DNA from 3 places in the Pollutimonas rozaliensis genome. Region 3 is predicted to be linked to each of the others. Evidence: predicted binding sites of a transcription regulator. Region 3 holds the regulator's gene; each other region holds the start of a gene.
The links. The regulator FNR, encoded in region 3, switches genes on or off when oxygen is low (the NO sensors DNR and NnrR bind a similar motif). The targets are predictions, from matches to a motif close to TTGATNNNNATCAA.
Positions count from the first base shown of each region.

Region 1 (7,370 bases), on a different contig from region 3:
GCGTGTGGCATTTATTCGTGCTGGGCGGCAGCGCCTGCCATTACTTCACTGTCGTGGCCTACGTGGCTTGATGCCCGGCCGCAGGAAACTTCATGACTACCGGAAATCCTCTTTTTCCCGCGCCATTGGGAAAATTGCTGTCGCATTTACCCGCCTATCCTGGTTCGCTGGTATTCACCGCGGGTCTGAACCTGATGCTTGCGTCGCATCTGCCGGCCGATACGCTGCGCATGCTGCAGGGCAAGGCCTTGCGCATACAGCCTCGCGATGCCGGCGTAGCTTTCGATTTCATGTGGAGCGGCACCAGCTTCAAGGCCATAGCTCCGGCGACGCAACCTGACTTGACCATAGCCGCGAACGTGCACGATTTTTATCTGCTGATGCAGCGCAGGGAAGATCCCGACACGCTGTTTTTCAGTCGCCGCCTCAGCATGGAAGGCGATACCGAGCTGGGGCTGCTGGTGAAGAACTCCCTGGACTCCATGGATTTGTCTGCGTTCGCCCCGGGCAATTTCAGTCCGGCGCGCTTCTTTCGTCAAAGATCATGGCCTCTACGATAGAGAAGCGCGGCTTATACGCCAATAAACAGGCTCTGGCTTGAGCATGGGGGTATCGGCCTGGCAGGAATATGCGCGGCGCCGGGCTTTGCACGATTCGATAGCTGCCTTGCCGCAGCCTTAATGCCGACGCAGCGTAAACACAGGAAACAAGGCGGCCACGTCTTCGATCAATGCGGCACCGGGATAGTCCGGCTGCGTGGCCGCGTTCAAGGCTTGATCCTCGCAGCCCTGGCTGCGAAACGCCTGCAAGGCGTAGCTGCGCACCTTCATGTCCGCAAGAGCCCGCGCCATCTTCTTTATCTCGTGTTCCGGCAGCAGCGCGGCATGCGCCGTGCTGCGGCATTCATAGTCGATCCCGCTGGCCAATACCGCTTGCAGGCTGGCCAGGGCCGGCGCGCCGCTGCCCGCCACTTTTGTGATGCGGGCATAGTCGGCGAAGCCGGCCTTGATGTCCAGCCCCACCCAGTCCAGCATGGGCAGGACTTCGGTAAGCCGCTGGGGATGGGTGCCGCCGGTATGCAGGCCTATTTTGAAACCCAGCGCGCGCGCTTCCCGGATGGCCTCGGGCAGGCTGGGATCCATGGTGGGCTCGCCGCCGCTGAACACCACCGCGTCGATCAGGCCCACACGCCGCTCCAGCAGTGCAAGCACGTCTTCCCACGGTACGGGGCTGTGCGGCGTGCGTTCCTGCAAATGGGGATTGTGGCAGTAGCCGCAGCGCCAGGGGCAGCCCTGCACGAATACCGCCGCCGCAAGCTGGCCCGGGTAGTCGGTTGCGGTGAACGGCGTTACGCCGCCCACCTTCAGGCTGCGGCGCCGGGGCTCCGTCCGCGCTGCTGCGTCAGGCCGCAAGCCGGGCCTCGCGCTCGCTGAAATATTTGCGCTCGTGAAATTCGCCTTTCTTGCCGATGTTGAACGAGGACATGGGTCGGTGGTAGCCCATGACGCGTGTCCAGATCTCGCATGGCTGACGTTCGCCGTCAGACAGGGTGGGTGTGGCTTGGGAGGCGCGTGGGTCTTGTGTGCGGAATGTCATGGTGGTTTCTCCTTGAGTGGTGTGAAAAAAACGGATCAAGCTGCCTGGCGCAGTTTGCGCGCCAGGATTTCCTCATCGCATTTGGGGCAGAATTTATGGCTGCCGCCCAGATAGCCGTGAACGGGACAAATGGAAAACGTCGGCGTCACGGTGATGTAGGGCAGCTTGAAGCGGCCCAGCGCGCGCTGGACCAGGGCGCGGCAGGCAGCGGCGCTGGACAGCGGTTCAGTCATATACAGATGCAGCACCGTCCCGCCCGTGTATTTGCGTTGCAGGTCGTCCTGGCGCTCCAGCGCCTCGAACGGATCATCGGTGTAGCCCACCGGCAGTTGCGACGAGTTGGTGTAGTAGGGCATGTCGGCCGTGCCGGCCTGAAGTATGCCGGGACAGCGTTTGCGGTCTTCCTTGGCGAAGCGATAGGTGGTGCCTTCGGCCGGGGTCGCTTCCAGGTTGTACATGTGACCGGTTGCTTCCTGGAACTCCAGCATGCGGGCGCGCACATGGTCCAGAAACCGCAAGGCGAAGGCATGGCCCCATGGGGCCGTGATGTCATGGCCGTCGTGAGTGAAGTTGCGGATCATTTCGTTGATGCCGTTCACGCCCAGCGTGGAAAAATGATTGCGCAGCGTTCCCAGGTAGCGCCGGGTATAGGGAAACAGGCCGTCGTCCATCAAACGCTGGATGACTTCCCGCTTGATCTCCAGGCTGTTCTTGCCCAGTTCCAGCAATTCATCCAGGCGGCGCAGCAGCGCCGCTTCGTCGCCGGCGTGCAGATAGCCCAGCCGTGCGCAGTTGATGGTGACCACGCCCAGCGAGCCGGTTTGCTCGGCGGATCCGAACAAGCCGTTGCCGCGCTTGAGCAGCTCGCGCAGATCCAGTTGCAGGCGGCAGCACATGGAACGGATCATGTTGGGCTTGAGTTCGGAATTGATGAAATTCTGAAAATAGGGCAGCCCATACTTGGCCGTCATTTCGAACAGCAATTCCGCGTTGGGGCTGTGCCAGTCGAAATCGCCGGTGATGTTGTAAGTGGGGATGGGAAAGGTGAACACCCGGCCCTTGGCGTCGCCCGCCATCATGATTTCGATGTAGGCGCGATTGATCATGTCCATCTCAGCCTGCAGTTCGCCATAGGTGAACGGCATTTCCCGGCCGCCGATCAACGGCGTCTGATCGCGCAGGTCTTCGGGGCAGACCCAATCGAAAGTCAGGTTGGTAAAAGGGGTCTGCGTTCCCCAGCGCGAGGGCACGTTCAGGTTGTAGATGAGTTCCTGGATGTACTGCTTGACCTGTCCATAGCTTAAGGCGTCATTGCGGACGAATGGAGCCATATAGGTATCGAAGGAGCTGAATGCCTGGGCGCCGGCCCATTCGTTCTGCAGTGTGCCCAGGAAGTTGACGATCTGCCCGACTGCGCTGGACATGTGCTTGGGCGCGCCGGATTCCACTTTTCCCGGTATGCCGTTAAGGCCTTCATTCAGCAGGGTACGCAGCGACCATCCGGCGCAGTAGCCCGACAGCATGTCCAGATCGTGTATGTGCAGGTCGGCATCGCGGTGGGCCCGGCCTATGGCGGGGGGGTAGACATGGTCCAGCCAGTAATTGGCGATGACCTTGCCGGACACGTTCAGAATCAGGCCCCCCAGCGAGTAGCCTTGATTGGCATTGGCGTTGACGCGCCAGTCGACCCGCTCCAGATATTCATCGATCGAGGATTCGACGTCGATATGTGTCATGCTTGCTCCGTATCACTACATATTGTGGTGAAACGAAGGATATTTACTATATATAGTGCCAGTCAAGCTTGGGAGCCGTTTATTTCGGAATAGCTTGATGCAGGTTAAATAGAAGGCGCCATGCCGGCGCAAGCCGGCATGGCGCCCTGGAAAAACACACAATGGACAAAGCTGTGACCGCCATGATCCGGCATCGGCAGGCTTAGCCGAGTATCTGGAAATCGATCACGATTTCGCCTGGCTGGCGCGAAACATAATCGATCTTGATCTGGTCGCCGAAGTGGTCTTGAAGCTGCTGCAACAAGGGCAGCGGATCGTGGTCATTGCAGAAACGCATGGTTTCGCCGGGATGAAGAGCGGACAGCGCGCCGAAGATGGCGGCGTGGCGGAAACGCTTGGCGACGCCGCGCGCGTCGAAAGGATGGACGCCTTCGGAAAACACGGGAATGGGGGAATCAATTGACACGATCAGGTCCTTGTAAAGAGTGGAGGTCGTGTTTTGATTATAGGTAGCGGCCGCTGCAATCCGTGTCAGAACCACATTGCCAATAAGGTTGAGTTCATTGGCTTTGCAAGGGTTTTTGCGTAAGCGCGATCAACGCGCCCAGTATCAGCATGGCGGCTGAAACAGCCAGGCCCGTCGATAGCGAGCCCGACAGGTCGCTGATCCATCCGGCCGCCACCGGGCCGACGGCCTGTCCGATGGCGAACAGGCTGGTCGCCACCGCCAGCGAGCTGCCCCAGGCGGCTTTGGGCAGATTGGTCTTGACGAAGCCGGTGGCCGCCGAAGGCACCATGAAGACACTGGACCCCACCAGCGCGGCCGACAGCCATGCGCCCGCGATGCTGGGTACCAGCAGCGGCAGAGCCGCGCCCACGGCCAATACGATCATGGAGGCGGCCATGGGCAGGCCGTCGCGCCGGCCGTTGAAGATGCGCGCCCACATCAGTGGCGCCAGCAGCGTCATGATGCCCAGCAGGCTCCACATGATCGAGGTCGCGGCGGCGATCGACAAGGCTTGTACGTGGCTTTGGCGCAGCCAGGCCACAATGAAGGTCATGTAGGCGATATAGCCCAGGCCGAACAGGAAGTAGGCGGTGAATTCGGGCACGCAGGGGCGCCATGGCCAGGTCGCCGTGGCGCCGCTGGCGGAAGGTTCGGGAATGGCGCGCATGGCGGCGACAGCCGCAAGCGACAGCGGAATGCATATTCCGCCCGACCCTACCCATGCCCAGGGCCATGCGGCCGGGCCGGCATAATCGAACAGCCAGGGCAGCAGGGCTCCGGTGGCCAGCATGCCTACGCCGCCGCCGCTGAAGAAGATGACGATGGCCCGGGTGCCCAGCACCCCCGACAGCACGCCTCCGCATATGAAGGCGCCCGCGGCGCCCAAGCCGGCCAGGAAACGATACAGGGTCAGCAATTGGAAATCATGCGTCAAGCCGTTGCCCAGCAGGGCCAGCGTGGTGAGCGCCAGGCCGGCGATGAACAGCCTGCGGTTTCCGATGCGCGCAACGAAATAGATGGTCAGCAGCGCCCCCAGCAGATACCCCAATGCATTGGCGGTATTCAGCCAGCCCGCCTGAGCGTAGTTCAGATTCAGGTCGGTTTGCATGGCCGGCAGGATCAGCGCATAACCGAATCGCGCAAAACCCACCGCCACGGCCGCTCCGCCTGAAAGCGCCCACGGAATCATTGTTGGTTTCATTGATGTGCGCCGCTGTGGTCTCCGTTTCCGTTGTCGTATTCTACCTGCCACCAGTGCGGAAGCAGCGCGCGGATGCGGGGTTGCCCGTAGCGATCGTCTATCAGGTGCACAATGCCTTGGTCCTCGCGGCTCCGTATCACCCGCCCGGCGGCCTGGATCACTTTCTGGATGCCGGGGTACAGGTAGGCATAGTCGTAGCCGCACTGCCGGCCGAAGACGCTGTCCATGCGCTGCTTGAGTTGTTCGTTCACGGGGTTGACCTGCGGCAATCCCAGCGTCGAGATGAAGGCGCCTATCAGTCTGTTTCCGGGAAGGTCGATGCCTTCGGAGAATGCGCCTCCGAGAACGGCGAAGCCGATGCCTTTGCCGTCGTCGGTGTAGCGCTCCAGAAAGCCTTCCCTGTCGTGTTCGTCCATGCCGCGCGTCTGCCGCCACACGGGGATATCCGGACACAGCCGCGCAAATTCATCGGCCACCAGCCGCATATAGTCGAAGCTGCTGAAGTAGCTAAGGTAATTGCCGGGCCGCCGTCGATACTGTGTTGCCATGAGGCGGGCAATGGGAGCGAGAGACTGCGCACGATGCGCGTAGCGGGTAGATATGCGCCGCGCGATGCGGACCTGAAGCTGGTCGGGTCGGAAGGGCGATTCCACGTCCACCCACGCCGTGTCCGCGGGCAGCCCCAAGATGTCCCGATAAAAAGTCCAGGGATTTAGCGTCGCCGAGAACAGGACGGTGCAGCGGCTGGCGGCATAGCGCTGTTCAAGAAAAGGCGCTGGAATAAGGTTGCGTATGCAGAATACGGCGCCTTGCCGGCTTGTGCTGCCAACGTTGATACCCATGGGCATTGCGCCGTCCGCCAGCGAGATGTCGAATATAGAATGGCCACCAAACGTTTCCGCCAGGCGCAGGAAATACAGGATGTCGAAGTGCAGGCGCTGCAATGCGCCTTCAGCCTCGGCCGGGTGTTCGGCGAAATGCTCCGTCATGGCGCCGCTGGCGCGCAAGAGCGCCGCAATGAACTTGGCGGGCGGATCCGTGTAGGCCTGATAGCGGGCTTCCTGGTCGCGGTAAGTGTCGCGCCACTGCCTGAGCAGGCCGCCCAGGGCTCTCTTCAGGGCGGGGGGCGACACCTGTTGAGCGCTGCGCAGATCGGCTTCCGACAATTCGGCGCTATACATCGCGCGGGCTCTTTCGACCAGGTTGTGGGCTTCATCGGCCAGCACGCCAACACGCCAATCGCGCGCAGCCGTCAGGCCATGCAGCAGGGCCGACGCATCGAAGTAATAGTTGTAATCGCCCACGATGACGTCGCTCCATTGCGCCAGGTCCATGCTAAGCCAGTAGGGGCAGATCTGGTGGCGCAAGGCTATTTTCCTGAGTTCGGCCTTGTCCATCCGGGCCGCCCCCAGCGCATCCAGGCGTGCGGCGGGAAGCTTGTCGTAGAAGCCTTCGGCAAGCGGGCACGATGCGCCATGGCAGGCTTTATCGGGGTGCTCGCAGGCCTTTTCCTTTGCGGTCAATTCCAGCACGCGAAGGAAGGGCGCCGTCGACGCCTTGCGCGATCCAATCATCATGTCAAGCGCGTCCAGCGCAAGCTGCCGCCCCGATGTTTTGGCCGTCAGGAAAAACACCTTGTCCAGCTCTTTGCGGCGGCAGGCCTTGAGTAGTGGAAAGAGCGCGCCCACCGTCTTGCCGATGCCGGTGGGCGCCTGGGCCAGCAGACTGCGCTCCTGCATTGCGGCTTTGTATATCGTGACGGCCAGTTGCCGCTGTCCCGGCCGGAAATCGGCATAGGGAAACGGCAATGCCTCAAGGGCCTGGTCGCGCGTGCTCCGGTGCAGCAATTCCCGCTCCGCCCAGTCCGCGAAGCAGTCGCAGAGCTTCTGAAAATGCCGCTCCAGCATGGCGGCGTCGCAGGTTTCGACGAAGAGCGTTTCCGTGCGCTGCGCAATATCGTAATACACCAGCGCGACACGTATCGTCGATAGGGCCAGAGCCCGGCATTGCAGGTGGGCGTAGATCTTTGCCTGCGCCCAGTGCAGAGCGCGATGGTTGGCGGGTATGGCATCCAGCGGGCCGCGATACGTCTTGATTTCCTCAAGCTGATTCTGGACGGGATCGTAGCCGTCGGCGCGGCCGCGCACCAGCAAGTTGCGGTACTCGCCGCTCAGGGTGATCTCGGCTTGATACGACGCCGCGCGCCGCGCCCTGACGGCGGCATGGCCTTCAATGCCTTCCAGTCCGGTGGGCGATGGCGTAAAACGCAAGTCCAGGTCGCCGCTTTTGGCGGTGAACTCGCAGAGCTCTCGCACGGCAATGGCATACG
Region 1 is NZ_JAZHOB010000003.1:27,417-34,786, forward strand. It holds gene trhA (PAQR family membrane homeostasis protein TrhA) at 1-71, shown strand, start outside; gene ubiT (ubiquinone anaerobic biosynthesis accessory factor UbiT) at 93-560, shown strand; gene V0R37_RS06140 (anaerobic ribonucleoside-triphosphate reductase activating protein) at 678-1,412, opposite strand; gene nrdD (anaerobic ribonucleoside-triphosphate reductase) at 1,402-1,596, opposite strand; gene V0R37_RS06150 (ribonucleoside triphosphate reductase) at 1,632-3,332, opposite strand; gene V0R37_RS06155 (DUF2249 domain-containing protein) at 3,535-3,798, opposite strand; gene V0R37_RS06160 (YbfB/YjiJ family MFS transporter) at 3,893-5,041, opposite strand; gene V0R37_RS06165 (helicase C-terminal domain-containing protein) at 5,038-7,370, opposite strand, start outside.
Region 1: the regulator FNR is predicted to act here: its motif matches at 3,427-3,440, upstream of V0R37_RS06150 (ribonucleoside triphosphate reductase).

Region 2 (7,370 bases), on a different contig from region 3:
GGACCGCGATGCGGCCCAGGCCCGCGCATTATTGCTGGGGCACCTGGAACAGATCCAGCGGAACCTTTTCCAGGCCTGATTGCCGACGGCCTTTTGGCGTAAGGCGGGCTGTGCGCGGCCAGCCCAGCCCAATTGCCGTCGCTTTCCTTTTGGCCGCCGGTTTAGCCCGGCGCGTGGCTCTTGGCGTGATTGATGGTGTCCAGCGCCAGCGTTGAATGGGCGTAGGCGCCGCCGGCCCGCATTTCGGCCGCGACCCAGATAGCTTCCATGATCTCCTGTTCACTGGCTCCCTGCTTGACGGCAAGCTCGGTATGGCCCTTGATGCAATAGGGGCACTGAGTGACATGGGCCACCGCCACGGCGATAAGCTGCTTGGTCTTTTTGGGCAAGGCGCCTTCGGCGAATACGGCGGAGCTGAAGGCCTTGAACGCCGCCTGTATATCGGGCGCCAGATCGGCCCTTTGCTTGGCAAGCTCTTTGGACATGACCGGGTACATCGACTGATCCATGCTGTTTCTCCTGAAGTGAAAACAATGCCGCGCGAACCCTTTGCCACATCATAGTCCTTCAGCATCCGGATCAGTGTAAAGCCCCCGCCGCCGACTCGCCTGTGCGGTTGCCTGAACCGCTAAGCCATTTCGGAAAAGGGTTGTGAATAGAGTCGGCTTGAATCACACTATCCGGGCGCAGTTCCCATTTTTTATATATCCATACAGGAGATCGCCATGAGTCAATATCAGATCGCCGTAGTCGTAGGCAGCCTTAGAAGAGATTCTTTCAATCGCAAGCTGGCCCAGGCGCTTACCCGCCTTGGACCGCCTGAATTCTCCTTCAAGCCCCTGGAGATCGGCGATCTGCCCCTGTACAACCAGGATGACGACGGGGATCAGGCCGATTCCGTCAAGCGCCTTAAAAGCGAAATAACGGCATCGCAGGGGCTGCTGTTCGTTACACCGGAATACAACCGTTCCATTCCCGGCGTGCTGAAAAATGCCATCGATAACGCTTCGCGCCCCTATGGCCAGAGCGCCTGGGCCGGCAAGCCCGCCGGTGTTATCGGCGTCTCGGTTGGCGCTATCGGCTCGGCGCTGGCGCAACAGCACCTGCGTAATATTCTGGCCTATCTCGATGCCCCCACCATGGGCCAGCCCGAGGCCTTCATTCAGGCGAACGACAAGCTGTTCGATGAGGCCGGCAACATAGGCCCCGCCAGCAAGGACTTCCTGCAGGGCTGGATGGATCGCTATGTGGCGTGGGTGAAAAAGCACGCCTGATGCGGGAGGGCGCGCCGCCGCCAACCGGAGCCGGATATCGGCGGCGCGTCCCGGGGTAGCCTAGATTTGCTCAAAGCGCTCGAAATAGCGCTCGGTGAACGTTTCGCGATGGTTGACTTCACCGACTCGAGCGCCGGGTGGTCCGACATGCAGCCATGAAAGCATGCGATCGACCCGGTCATGCGGGCCCTGCAGCAAAGCCTCCACCGAGCCGTCCTCCAGGTTGCGCACCCATCCCCTGACACCCAGCAGATGGGCCTGGCGGACCGTCGCGGCCCGAAAGCCGACTCCTTGCACCCGCCCTGTAATATTGACGCTGATGGTTTCAGCTTGGCTGTCGTTGTATAGCTTTTTCATAATGCTCAGTGTATCGAATGGGCAACTCACGGCAACTCTGATTATTATGTCACGATCTTTCCGACGCTTCCCTTATCCATGACCGCCAACTCAGACCCCGCAACAGCACACCGATCCGCCAAAGAAGCATGGAAGGTCTTCCTGGCTTTCCTGCGATTGGGACTTACTTCGTTTGGGGGCCCCGTCGCGCATCTGGGCTACTTCCGGGACGAATTCGTTACACGCCGCCAATGGCTGGATGATCGCAATTACGCCGACCTGGTGGCTTTATGCCAGTTCCTGCCCGGCCCGGCCAGCAGCCAGACCGGCATGGCCATAGGGCTGGCCCGGGCGGGTTATGCCGGCGCTTTCGCGGCATGGCTGGGCTTCACCCTGCCTTCCGCGGCGGCCATGATTCTGTTCGCGCTGGGCATGGCCAGTTGGGGCGACTTCGTTTCACCCGGCTTCCTGCATGGCTTGAAGATCGCCGCCGTGGCCGTGGTGGCGCAAGCGGTGTGGGGCATGGGCAGCAGGCTGTGCACCGACAATTTGCGCATAGGACTGGCCATCGGCGCGGCCTGCCTGACCCTGTTGTGGCCGGGTCCAGCCGGGCAGATGGCAGCCATGGCGGTGGCTGCATCATTGGGAATGCTTTGGTTCAAGCCGGCGGACATCCAGGCGCGCAGCCCGGGACATCTGAGTTTTCCCATCAGCCGAACCGCCGGCCTGGCATGGCTGTTGCTGTTCGCCGCCCTATTGATAGGCCTGCCCATCGCCGCGCAGGCCACCGGCAGCATCATGCTGGCCATATTCGACGCGTTCTACCGCGCGGGGTCGCTGGTGTTCGGCGGAGGCCATGTACTGCTGCCCCTGTTGCAAGCCGAGGTCGTGCCCAAGGGCTGGGTATCCGATGCCACTTTTCTTGCCGGCTATGGCGCCGTTCAGGCCGTGCCGGGCCCCCTCTTCACCTTTGCCGGGTTCCTGGGCGCCTCCATCGATACCGGCATCAACGGTGTGGTTAGCGGGATATGGGGCATAACCGCTATTTTCGTTCCTTCCTTCCTGCTGGTATGCGGCGCCTTGCCGTTCTGGAATCAATTCCGGCGGAACCGCCGCATGCGCGCGGCGATGGATGGCGTCAATGCCGGTGTCGTGGGATTGCTTCTGGCGGCCCTGTACCAACCGGTGTGGGCCAGCGCCATCATGAGGCCGGCCGATTTCAGCCTGGGGCTGCTGGCTTTCGGCGCCCTGATGTATTTCCGGGTCCCCCCCTGGCTGGTGGTCGCGGCCAGCGGCCTGGCCGGCTCGCTGCTGGCCACCCTGCCTTAAACCATCAGGCGTGCACCCGTTCTTGCGCCGGGGCTTGCACCCGGTGCAGGTTCAGGGCCGTGTTGATGATGCCGACATGGCTGAAGGCCTGCGGAAAGTTTCCCAGCATGCGTCGCTCATGAGGGTCGTACTGCTCGGCCAGCAGCCCCACGTCGTTGCACAGGCCCGCCAGGCGTTCGAATAGCTCATGGGCGTCATCGTCCCGCCCCTGCAATACATAGACATCGGCCAGCCAAAAGGAACAGACCAGGAAGGTCCCTTCACCCGGCGGCAGGCCGTCAACGCCGTATTCGGTTTCGTAGCGCAGCAGCAGGCCGTCGCGCATCAGGCGCTTTTCGATGGCGGCGACAGTGCCCAACACGCGGGGGTCGTCCGCCGGAAGAAAGCCGGTCAGTGCAATGTGAAGCAGGCTGGCATCCAGGCATTTCGAGCCGTAGTATTGAACGAAGCTGCCCAATTCCGGATCATAGGCCTTGCGGCAGACTTCCTCGCGTATTTCGTCGGCCACCCGCCGGCAGTTTCGCGAGAAATCGCCCCCGTTTTCCAGCGTTCCGGCGACCGTGGCTATTCGATCGAAGGCCACCCAAGCCATTACCTTGGAATGCGTGAAATGCTGCTGCTGGCCGCGGATTTCCCAGATCCCTTCGTCGGGCTCGCGCCAGGCCTTTTCAAGAAACGGCACGATGACTTCGGCAATGGCTTCGATGCGCGGATGGCGCGGCAAATGACCCTTGATCGCCTGTGCCATGGCGTCGGCCACTTCGCCGTAGACGTCCAGCTGCGTTTGTGTGGCGGCCGCATTGCCTATGCGCACCGGCTGCGATTGCTCGTAGCCGCAAAGCCAGGGCAATTCGTATTCGGTCAGGCTGCGCTCCCCGCCCAGGCCGTACATGATCTGCATTTGATTGGGATTGCCGGCAACCGAACGGGTCAGCCAATCGCGCCACGCGCGGGCCTCGTCGAAATAGCCCAGGCTCATGAAAGCCAGCAAGGTCATGGTGGCATCGCGCAGCCAGCAATAACGATAGTCCCAGTTGCGCTTGCCGCCCAGCTTTTCGGGCAGCGAAGTGGTGGGCGCCGCCACGATGCCTCCGGTCGGAAGATAGGTAAGCGCTTTCAGTGTGATCAGCGAACGCTTGACCAGATCGGTCCAGGGCCCGACATCGGGGCAGCGGCTGGAAAATTCATGCCAGAAGTATTCGGTCTTCGCCAGAGACGCTTCGGCATCGAAACCTTCGGCGACCGGCTCGTGCGAATGCTGGTGCGAAAGCGTGAACACCTTGCGCTCGCCTTCGGACACGCTGAATCGCGCCGTGGAATGCTGAGCGCGCGCCTTGATGGGCGTCGGCGTACGAAGCACAAGCATTTCTGGCCCCGCCACAGCCGTCAGTGTCAGCGGATCGTGCCGTTCGACCCAAGGTATGGTCCGGCCGTAGTCGAAGCGGATGACCAGATCCATGTCGAAGGACACCCTTCCTTTTACGCCCACGACGATACGCGCAATGCTGGAGTGCCTTAAGGTGGAGGGCATGAAGTCGATGAGGGTCGCGATGCCATCATCGGTATGAAAGGTGGTTTCCAGGATGAGCGTGCCATCGTGATAGCGGCGCTTGACGCTGCGCACCGCCTCGATAGGGGAAATTTTCCATCGGCCATTTTCCGGCGTGCCCAGCAAGGCGGCAAAGCATGCCGGCGCATCGAAGCGGGGAAAGCAGAGCCAGTCGATGGAGCCTTCTTTGGATACCAACGCCGCCGCGCGGCAATTGCCGAGTAAAGCGTAGTCTTCGATTCGGGCTGCCATAGTCCTCCGTACCAAATAGGCCTCTACCTTGCGGTCGAGGTTGTTTAGTTGCTGATGAAGTCATGCGCCTGCACGGTTCTTGATTTAAATCATGACGCGTTCCAGCCGGTCTTTTACTATAAGCAATATAAGGCAGCCGCACTCGTTGTGCTACCCATGCGTAAAGTGTTATATAAATTTAACCCACACAATAACTTCCTAAAGAGGCTCTCATGAAAACCATACTCGTCCCAGTAGACGGTTCCGATTCGGCGGTTCGTGCGGTCAAGGCGGCCATCAAGGAGGCCAGCGAATCGGGGCAGGCAAACATCCATCTGATTACCGTCCACCCGCCCATTGTGTCAGGCAATGTCAAGCGCTTCTTTTCCGCGGAAGCCATCAACGATTTCTATCAAGACGAAGGCCGCAATGCGCTGATGTCGGCCAAAGCGGTGCTGGATGAGGCGGGCGTGGCCTACCAGGAAAAGATAGAAGTCGGCCCGGTTGCGCAGACCATTGCCGAGTACGCCAAGAAGAACCAATGCAGCCAGATCATCATGGGCACGCGCGGCCTGGGCAGTGTTAGCGGCCTTGTGCTGGGCTCCATCACCATCAAAGTACTCAGTCTGGTCGACGTTCCGGTCACCTTGATCAAGTAAATCTATTTTTTCAAGCCTATTTTCAAAAGCTTGCCATTCGATTCATCCGTAAGCGCATACAGGAATCCATCGGGGCCGACGCGTACGTCGCGTATGCGTTCGCCCCTGGATTCCAGCAAACGCTCTTCATGCACGATCTTGTCGCCTTCGAGCTGCAAGCGTATAAGGGCCCGCTCCTTCAGTGCACCGATAAATACGGAATGCCGCCAGGCCGAAAACCGATCGGCATCATAGAAAGCCATGCCCGATATGGCCGGAGAGACCTTCCAGTAGTAAACCGGGGGCTCCGTGCCGGGAGCCGAGCTTCCCTTGGCTTCCGGTATGCCGAACCCCGAATAATTGATTCCATGGGTGGCGATGGGCCAGCCATAGTTGCGTCCCGCCTGGGGAATATTGATTTCATCCCCGCCTCGAGGGCCATGCTCATGCGTCCATAGCCGGCCGGACCACGGGTTCAGCGCGGCGCCTTGCTGGTTGCGATGGCCGTAGGACCAGATTTCGGGGCGCGCATGCTTATTGCCAATAAAAGGATTGTCCCGCGGCACGCTTCCATCAGGGTTGATGCGAACGATTTTTCCTTGCAGTTTATCCAGATCCTGCGCGGTCGGCCGCCGGTTGTTTTCGCCCAGCGCAATGAATAAATGCCCTTGCTTGTCGAATACCAGGCGGGAACCGAAATGCTCGCCGGTGGAAAGCTTGGGGACTTGCCTGAATATCACGGTGAAGCCGGTCAATTCCCTTGCGTCGGGGGAAAGCACGCCATAGCCCACCGCCGTACCCGCCTGGCGGTCTTCTCCCTTTTCCGCATACGACAGGTAAACGCGGCGACTTTCCGAAAAATTGGGGGCCAGGACGACATCGAGCAGCCCACCCTGAGAGCGGCTGTAGACGGCGGGAACGCCTTTTATTGGATCGGACAGGCCTGATTCGCGCCGCCACAGGCGCAGCTTGCCCGGCCTTTCGGTAATCAGGATGCCCTCGGCATCCGGCAGGAACGCCATGGACCAGGGGTGATCCAGACCGGCTAGCAATTCATCGACGATGACGGCCTCCTTCCCGCCTGCGGGCTTCTGCGCGGCGGCAGCCTGTGCCGCAACGGGCGGGGCCGACACGATGAAGAGACTGGCGGCAATGCCGATTCGGCATGCGATGCGATAAAGGCGACGGCAACTCAGTGGATTCATGTCAGTGCTCAGGGCTGCTAAATCGGGGCTGTCGGGAGGGTATCGCCGCAAGCGCTTTCGGGTTCGGGATTGTGCCAGCCTCCGTGATCGGCGATCAGCTCCCGGGCCTTCCTGGGTCCCCAACCACCCGCGGCGTATGTCAAGGCCTTGGAATGACGGATCAATACAGGCTCGAGCACGGCCCAGGCGGCTTCTATCGCCTCTTCGCTGGTAAACAAGGCCCTGTCGCCCGCCAGCGCGTCGGCAAGCAGTCGTTCATAGGGCGATTCTTCCAGCGGATCGTCATCCAGCAGATAAAGCTCACGCTGATCACCGATGAACTCCTTCCCCGATCGCTTCACGCGGGCGGCCAGGGCGACAGCCGAACGCGGCGACAGGCGAAAGCGCAGGTAATTGGCCCTGCCCCTGGCGGGATGCGAATCGGCAAACAGCTTTTGCGGCGGCGCCTTCATTTGCACCAGGACTTCGGCCGCGTCCTGGGCCAGGCATTTTCCCGAACGCAAGAACCATGGCACGCCAGCCCAGCGCCAGGAATCGATGAACAGGCGCAGCGCGCAGTAGGTTTCAACATCGGAGCGCGGGTCCACATGCGCCTCCTGTCTGTAGCCTTTGTATTGGCCACGCACAAGATCTTCGGACTGCAAGGGGCGCATGGCCTGGAACACCTTGGCTTTCTCGGAGTGCACGGCGTCGTAGCCCGGGTAGGCGGGCGGCTCCATGGCCAGCAGGGCCACGACCTGAAACAAATGATTCTGGATGACATCGCGCAGGCATCCCGCGCTTTCGTAAAAACCGCCGCGATTGCCCA
Region 2 is NZ_JAZHOB010000007.1:45,884-53,253, forward strand. It holds gene V0R37_RS13835 (FadR/GntR family transcriptional regulator) at 1-79, shown strand, start outside; gene V0R37_RS13840 (carboxymuconolactone decarboxylase family protein) at 162-509, opposite strand; gene V0R37_RS13845 (NADPH-dependent FMN reductase) at 726-1,274, shown strand; gene V0R37_RS13850 (acylphosphatase) at 1,335-1,631, opposite strand; gene chrA (chromate efflux transporter) at 1,710-2,939, shown strand; gene V0R37_RS13860 (glycoside hydrolase family 15 protein) at 2,944-4,740, opposite strand; gene V0R37_RS13865 (universal stress protein) at 4,953-5,378, shown strand; gene V0R37_RS13870 (PQQ-dependent sugar dehydrogenase) at 5,381-6,562, opposite strand; gene zwf (glucose-6-phosphate dehydrogenase) at 6,580-7,370, opposite strand, start outside.
Region 2: the regulator FNR is predicted to act here: its motif matches at 4,820-4,833, upstream of V0R37_RS13865 (universal stress protein).

Region 3 (7,370 bases):
AAGAGAAAAGAGCCATAAGGGCGGGATGGATCCGACAGACCCGCACGCGAGCGGCGGATGGCATCGGCCACCAGGCTGACGGCTTCGTTCTGGCCCACCACGCGCTGATGCAGAAAGTCTTCCATCTTCAGCAGCTTGTCGCGCTCGCCCTGCATCATCTTGGCCACAGGGATGCCCGTCGCCCGCGACACGACTTCCGCGATCTCTTCGGCGCCGACCTGAGTGCGCAAAAGGCGCGGTTGCTCGGACGCGGCGGCGGCCTGCTGCCCAGCCTCGGCGGCTTGCAGGCGGCCTTCCAGCTCGGGCAGCTTGCCGTATTGCAGCTCGGCCAATTTATCGAACTGGCCCTTGCGTTGCAGCTCGGCCATTTCAGCCCGGGTACGTTCGATTTCTTCCTTGATCGTCTGGGAGCCCTGCACCGCGGCCTTTTCGGCTTTCCAGACCTCTTCGTAGTCGTTGTACTCGCGCTGCAATTTCACGAGCTCGTCTTCAATGGCCTTCAGGCGGCGCTGCGAACTTTCGTCCGTATCCTTGTTGACCGCTTCGCGTTCGATCTTCAATTGAATGATGCGGCGATCCAGCTTGTCCATCACTTCGGGCTTGGAGTCGATCTCCATGCGGATGCGCGCCGCCGCCTCGTCAATCAGGTCTATGGCCTTGTCCGGCAGGAAGCGGTCGGTGATATAGCGGTTGGACAGCTCCGCAGCCGCCACAATGGCCGGATCGGTGATAGCAACGCCATGGTGCAGTTCGTAGCGTTCTTGCAATCCGCGCAGGATGGCGATGGTGGATTCGACATCGGGCTCGTTGATGAACACCTTCTGGAAGCGGCGCTCCAGCGCGGCATCCTTTTCAATGTACTTGCGGTACTCGTCCAGCGTGGTGGCGCCGATGCAATGCAGCTCGCCGCGCGACAAGGCGGGCTTGAGCATATTGCCCGCATCCATGGCGCCCTCGGCCTTGCCCGCGCCCACCATGGTGTGCAGCTCATCGATGAACACGATGGTCTGGCCATCGTCCTGGGACAGTTCCTTAAGGACGGCTTTCAGGCGCTCTTCGAACTCGCCGCGGTATTTGGCGCCGGCCAGCAAGGCGGCCATGTCCAGCGACAGCACCCGCTTGCCCTTCAGCGTCTCGGGAACCTCGTTGTTGACGATGCGTTGCGCCAAGCCTTCGACGATGGCCGTCTTGCCCACGCCGGGTTCGCCGATGAGCACGGGATTATTCTTGGTGCGGCGCTGCAGTATCTGAATGGACCGGCGGATTTCATCGTCCCGGCCGATCACGGGGTCCAGCTTGCCCTGCCGGGCGCGCTCGGTCAGATCGGTGGTGTACTTGGAGAGGGCCTCGCGGTTGGATTCACCTTCGGAATCCGATATCGACGCGCCGCCGCGCACGGCTTCGATGGCCGTTTCCAGCGCCTTTCGCTGCAAGCCCGATTCGCGCAGAAGCCGGCCAGTTTCGCCCTTGTCGTCGGACATTGCCAGCAAAAAGAGCTCGCTGGCAATGTAGGCGTCGCCCCGGTTGGAGGCTTCTTTGTCGGTGCGCGCCAGCGCCGCCTGCAGTTCGCGGCTGACCTGAATGTTGCCTTCGGCGCCCTGTACCTGGGGAAAGCCTTCTATCTGGGCATTCAGGGCCGGCCCCAGGCGATTTGCCGCCACGCCGGCACGCGCAAGAAGGCTGGCGGCGCCGCTGTCCGTGTCGGCCAGCAAAGCAGCCAGGACGTGGGCGGGTTCGATGTAAGGATTATCATGCTTCACAGCCAGGCTTTGCGCATCGGCAATGGCCTGCTGGAATTTCGTTGTCAATTTATCGAATCGCATAATATGGTTTTCACTGAAATGGGAGAGCATGTGCTCGAATAGTGAATATGTGCGGCCGAAACAGGCGATTTCAAGGGTATTTCAGCCCAACGGCTACACGCCCGCCATGCCGCCTTGCTGATACTATTGCACCTGGCAGGCCTTGCACCGGCCCGCCGCCCACCTATCGCCAGTATGGACAAATTCAAACAACTCGAAAGCTTTGTGGCCGTTGCCACACTGGGCAGTCTGTCGGCAGCCGCCCGCGCGGAAGGCATCGCCCCGGCCATGATGGGCCGGCGCATCAGCTCGCTTGAGGCGCGCCTGGGCATCAAGCTGCTGCTGCGCTCCACCCGCCGCCTGTCGCTGACCTCGGAAGGGAGCGAACTGTTCGAAGAGGCGCAGCGCATCCTGCGCGAGCTCAACGATGCGGAAACGCGCATTTCGCAAGGCAGCATCAAGCCCAGCGGACACCTGCGCATCAGCGCTCCGGCGGGATTCGGACGGCGCCATGTAGCTCCTCTGGTACCCGAATTCATCGCCGCTTATCCCGATGTCACCATTACTCTGGACTTGAGCGACCGTCTGGTCGATCTGATCGAGGAACGCTACGACTGCGCCATCCGTCTGGGCGAACTGGATGACTCCCAGATTGTCGGGCTGCGTCTGGCCGACAATAAACGAGTCATCGTCGCCGCCCCTTCCTACCTTCAGGAATACGGCCGGCCCAACACTCCCGACGACCTGGCGCAACACAATTGCCTGTCGTTCGGAAATCAGGGCAATCAAGCCCGGGGATGGCTATTGAAACAAGACGGGGAGCTGCGAGCCGTGCGCGTCAAGGGCAATATGGCCTGCAGCGACGGGTCGGTGCTGCATCAGTGGACTCTGGCCGGCATCGGCCTGGCCTGGCGCTCATTGTGGGAAGTCCAGGAAGACTTGGCCGAAGGCCGCCTGGTCAGTGTGCTGGATAGTTACGCGGCCCCGGCCAATGGCATTTTCGCCATGTTCCCCGAGCGCAAGCATCTGCCCCTGCGGGTGCGCCTGTTCATCGACATGCTCAAGGCCCGTTATGCCTCGCCCGACTACTGGAGCCCCGCTGGCGAAAAAACCACACTGGCGTCATAGCTGCTGGAATAAAACCCCGCTACCGTATACTTGATACATGCAGAAGAAAATTTCCGTTACACCCGAGTCGACACGCTGCTCCACATGCATGCTTAGTGAAATCTGCCTGCCACTGGGCATGCCGCGCAGCGAGGTCACCAAGCTGGACGAGCTGGTCAAAGAGCGCATCCGCATCCCCAAGGCAGGCGCGCTGTTCCGCCTTGGCGACAAGACCGAAGCGGTGTACGGCATCCGGTCGGGTTCGATCAAGACCCAGTTGGAAGACTCCTCCGGCCAGGTGCAGATCACCGGTTTTCTGCTGCCTGGCGAAATCCTGGGCATGGACGGATTGCTGGACAACACTCATGTATCGCACGCCATCGCGCTGGAAGACACCGAGGTCTGCGTCATACGCATAGACGAAATGGATCAGTTGTCGCAGCATCTGCCCATACTGCAGCAGCAATTCCGCCGTCTCATGAGCAAGGAAATCAGCCGTTCGCATCATTTGATCATGGCTTTGGGCGCCTTGCGGTCCGAACAACGGCTGGCCGCTTTTCTGGTCAACCTGTCGCAAAGGCTTGTCGTGCTGGGCTATTCGGCCAGTGAATTCATCTTGCGCATGAGCCGCGAGGAAATCGGCAATTACCTGGGCCTGACCCTGGAAACCGTCAGCCGCCTGTTTTCCCGTTTTGCGCGCGAGGGCCTGATCCGGGTCCAGCAACGCGAAGTTCACATCCTGGACATGCGCAATCTTCAGGCGCTGGCCGGCACCGACTGCGGCTGAATCCGCAACCGACTTGCATCGGCCGCCGGCCTCATTGTTCTATGGGGTCGCCGAATTCGTCAAACAAGCGGCCGCGGGGCGCCAGATGCAGGCTCAAGGCGCTGGACAAGGCCGCCATCAGCCAGAAAAGAAAAAAACCGCCCGCATACACTTGCTGCCGGCTGGCTTCCATATAGCCGAAAAAGGCGATATCCAGGGGATCGACCATGGCGAACACGGTTGCACTGGTGGCCGCGCCGACCAGGAACGAGGGCCATAAAATCCACATCAGTGAACGCCAACGCATAACAAGTCTCCTTTGTGCTTTTTTGATTGTCTAGGGCTTTTCGGACGGCGGCGGAGCCTGTACCTGCTTGCTTACCACCAGGCCGCGCTTGACGCCCCCATCGGTAATCGCCTGATCCCCGAAATTCTGCACGGCCAGCACGATGGTGATGATACAACCGACGATGGCCGCGGCCGGGCCGGCCATGAGTATCCAGGGCCAGGGTTCGCGCCACCACGGCTTGCCGCTTTCCGGTTCGGCCGCACTGCTGCGCTGCATGTCGGACATGGGATACCTCCTGAAATCATTTTGGCACAAAAAAACTGGAACGCTCGACCACGGTGGTTTCGCGTCCGTCGCCATACCTGCCTACCGTCGTGAGTTCGATATCGTACAGGCCCGGGCTTACCTTGCCTGCCGGAACCCGCAGCACGACAGGCACCAGCCGATTCGATGCCGGATCGACATTCAAGGTGGTCGCGCCATGATCGGCGGTCATGATGGATAGTTCAGGCAAGCCATTTGCGCTCAGGGTAAGACTGAGCGGCGATTCCGACGTATTGATGAACTGAAGGCGGTAAACGTTTTCCACCATGCCGCCGGCCACCTCGCGGCCCAGTACGCCCCGATCGCGAATGACATCCACGCGCAGAGTCGTGCGCGTGGCCAGCGACACGGCGAATCCGATGACGATCAGTCCCAATATCAAGGAATAAGCCAGAACCCGCGGACGCAACATGCGCTTGCGAACCTGGTTTTGCGTCAGGCCGTCGGTAATGGCCCGCCCGGACGTATAGCGGATAAGACCCTTGGCATAGTCCATTTTCTCCATGACCTGATCGCAGGCATCGACACAGGCGCCGCATCCTATGCACATGTACTGCAGGCCATCGCGGATATCGATGCCGGTGGGGCAAACTTGCACGCAAAGACTGCAATCGACGCAATCGCCCATGCCGGCTTCCTTATGGTCGATACGGCGCGAGCGCCCGCCCCTGGGTTCGCCGCGCGCGTGATCATAGGTGACGACGAAAGTGTCGTCATCGACCATCACGCTCTGGAAGCGCGCATAGGGGCACATGTACTTGCAGACAGCTTCCCGCATGAAGCCGGCGTTGCCCCAGGTCGCAAAGGCATAGAACACCATCCAGAACCACTGCCAGGGCCCGAGCGACCAGGTAAGCAGGCCCATGCCCAATTCGCGTATGGGCGCGAAATAGCCGATGAAGGTCGATCCCGTCCACCAGGCTATCAGTATCCAGATTATGTGCTTGGAGGCCTTCAGGCGGACCTTGCGCCATGTCCAGGGCTGCTCGTCCAGACGGATGCGGGCCAGCCTGTCGCCTTCGATGCGCCGCTCGACCCACATGAATATCTCGGTATAGACCGTCTGGGGGCAAGCGTATCCGCAGAACAGGCGCCCCGCCATCGCGGTGAACAGAAACAAGGCGAAAGCCGAAATGACCAGCAGGACGGCAAGGTAGATGACGTCCTGCGGCCACAGCACCATGCCGAAAATGTAGAACTTGCGCGCGGCCAGGTCGAACAGGACGGCCTGCCGGCCATTCCATTGCAGCCAGGGCAGGCCGTAGAAGATCAGTTGCGTGACGAACACCATGGCGATGCGCCAGCGCGCGAAGATACCCGACACCGAGCGCGGGTGTATCTTGCTGCGCACATCGGAAAGCGCCTTCTCGACCTGCGGAGAAACGCCACCCCCAACCTTCGATACACGCGGCGGTTGCCAGGCGGGCGCCGCCGCGGGCGCTTGCGTCGTGGGGTTGACAGGTGGTTCGCTGCTCATGTGTGGCCTTTATTTTGCTGCCGTGCTGATTCCCTGATTGGACAAGCCCCATACCCATGCGGCAAGCATGCGGATCTGGTCCTCGGTCAGGATGCCTTCCTGGGCCGGCATGCGGTTCTCGCGTCCGTTCAGGATGGTTTCCACGATAGAGGCCTCTGAACTGCCGTAAAGCCAGACGTTGTCGGTCAGGTTGGGCGCGCCCAACGCGGTGTTGCCCTTGCCTTCAACGCCGTGGCAGGCAACACAGAAAGTCTCGAAACCGCGCTTGCCCGGCACGACACGCAGCGGGTCGCTGGCCAGGCCGGACAGGGAACGCACATACTGGGCGATGTCGGCCGCCTCGGCCGGCTTGATCTGCGATTTCCAGGGCGGCATCATGCCATGCCGACCCTTGGTGATGGTTTGCAGTATCTGCTCCGGCGCGCCGCCATACAGCCAGTCGCCATCGGCCAGGTTGGGGAAATTGCCGCTGCCCCGGGCGTCGGAACCATGGCATTGCGCACAGTTGTTCAGGAACAGCCGCTGGCCGATCTCGCGCGCCTGATCATCGCGGGCGACCTCGGTGATCGGCATTTCCTTATACCGGGCGTATACCGGCCGGATCTGCTCGTTCAGGGCCTCTTGCTGAGCCTTGACCTGCTTGGCCGCCGTATAGCCCAGGCTGCCCTCGTAGCTGCCCAGGCCGGGATACAAAAACAGCATGCCCAGGGCGATGACGCAGAGTCCCACGTAGAACACCGTCCACCAGCGCGGGACGGGCGTGTTCAGTTCGGTCAGGTCGCCATCCCAGACGTGTCCCGTATCTTCGACCTGCGGAACGGTTTTCTTCAGCCAGGCTCGCTGGGTGAATAGCAGCCACAGACAGAAAATGATCCCGCCGATGGAGATGATGGCGATGAAGTAGCTCCAGAAGCCACTGACGAAATCACTCATTGGAGCCCCCTGCGTCTTTATCGGTCAAGCGTTCATCGGGCATGGCGAAAGGCAGAAGCGATGCTTCGCGGTTCGCGTCGGCCCGGCCGCGCGAGTAAGCCCACCATACGATGCCCAGAAAGGTCAGCATCGCAATGACGGTTGCAATTCCATTGACAATAGCCATCACAGCGCTCCTTCTGAAACCGCCTTGGCGGCCGCCTCTCGGCCGGCCACGCCCAGGCCTTGCAGATACGCCACTAGTGCGTCTTCTTCGGTCTTGCCCTTCAGTTGCTCGGGCGCCTTCTGGATCTGCTCGTCGGTATAGGGCACACCCACCTTGCGCAGCGCGCGCATGCGATCCTGGACATTCTCCTGGTCGATGCGGTTGCGCTGCAGCCATGGGTAGGCAGGCATATTGGATTCCTTCACGACGTCGCGCGGATTGCGCAAGTGCACGCGGTGCCAATCATCGGAATACCGCTGGCCGACCCGGGCCAGGTCGGGCCCGGTGCGCTTGGAGCCCCACAGGAAGGGATAGTCGTAGGTCGACTCGCCCGCCAGCGAATAAGGCCCGTAGCGCAGCACCTCGGAACTGAGCATGCGGATCTGCTGCGAATGGCAGCCCACGCAGCCCTCGCGTATGTAGACGTCCCGGCCGATAAGATTGAGCGGCTCGTAAGGCTGCACGCC
Region 3 is NZ_JAZHOB010000010.1:175,985-183,354, reverse strand. It holds gene clpB (ATP-dependent chaperone ClpB) at 1-1,823, opposite strand, end outside; gene V0R37_RS19090 (LysR family transcriptional regulator) at 1,998-2,930, shown strand; gene fnr (fumarate/nitrate reduction transcriptional regulator Fnr) at 2,968-3,696, shown strand; gene V0R37_RS19080 (hypothetical protein) at 3,728-3,982, opposite strand; gene V0R37_RS19075 (FixH family protein) at 4,013-4,240, opposite strand; gene ccoG (cytochrome c oxidase accessory protein CcoG) at 4,266-5,765, opposite strand; gene ccoP (cytochrome-c oxidase, cbb3-type subunit III) at 5,775-6,698, opposite strand; gene V0R37_RS19060 (cbb3-type cytochrome oxidase subunit 3) at 6,691-6,864, opposite strand; gene ccoO (cytochrome-c oxidase, cbb3-type subunit II) at 6,864-7,370, opposite strand, start outside.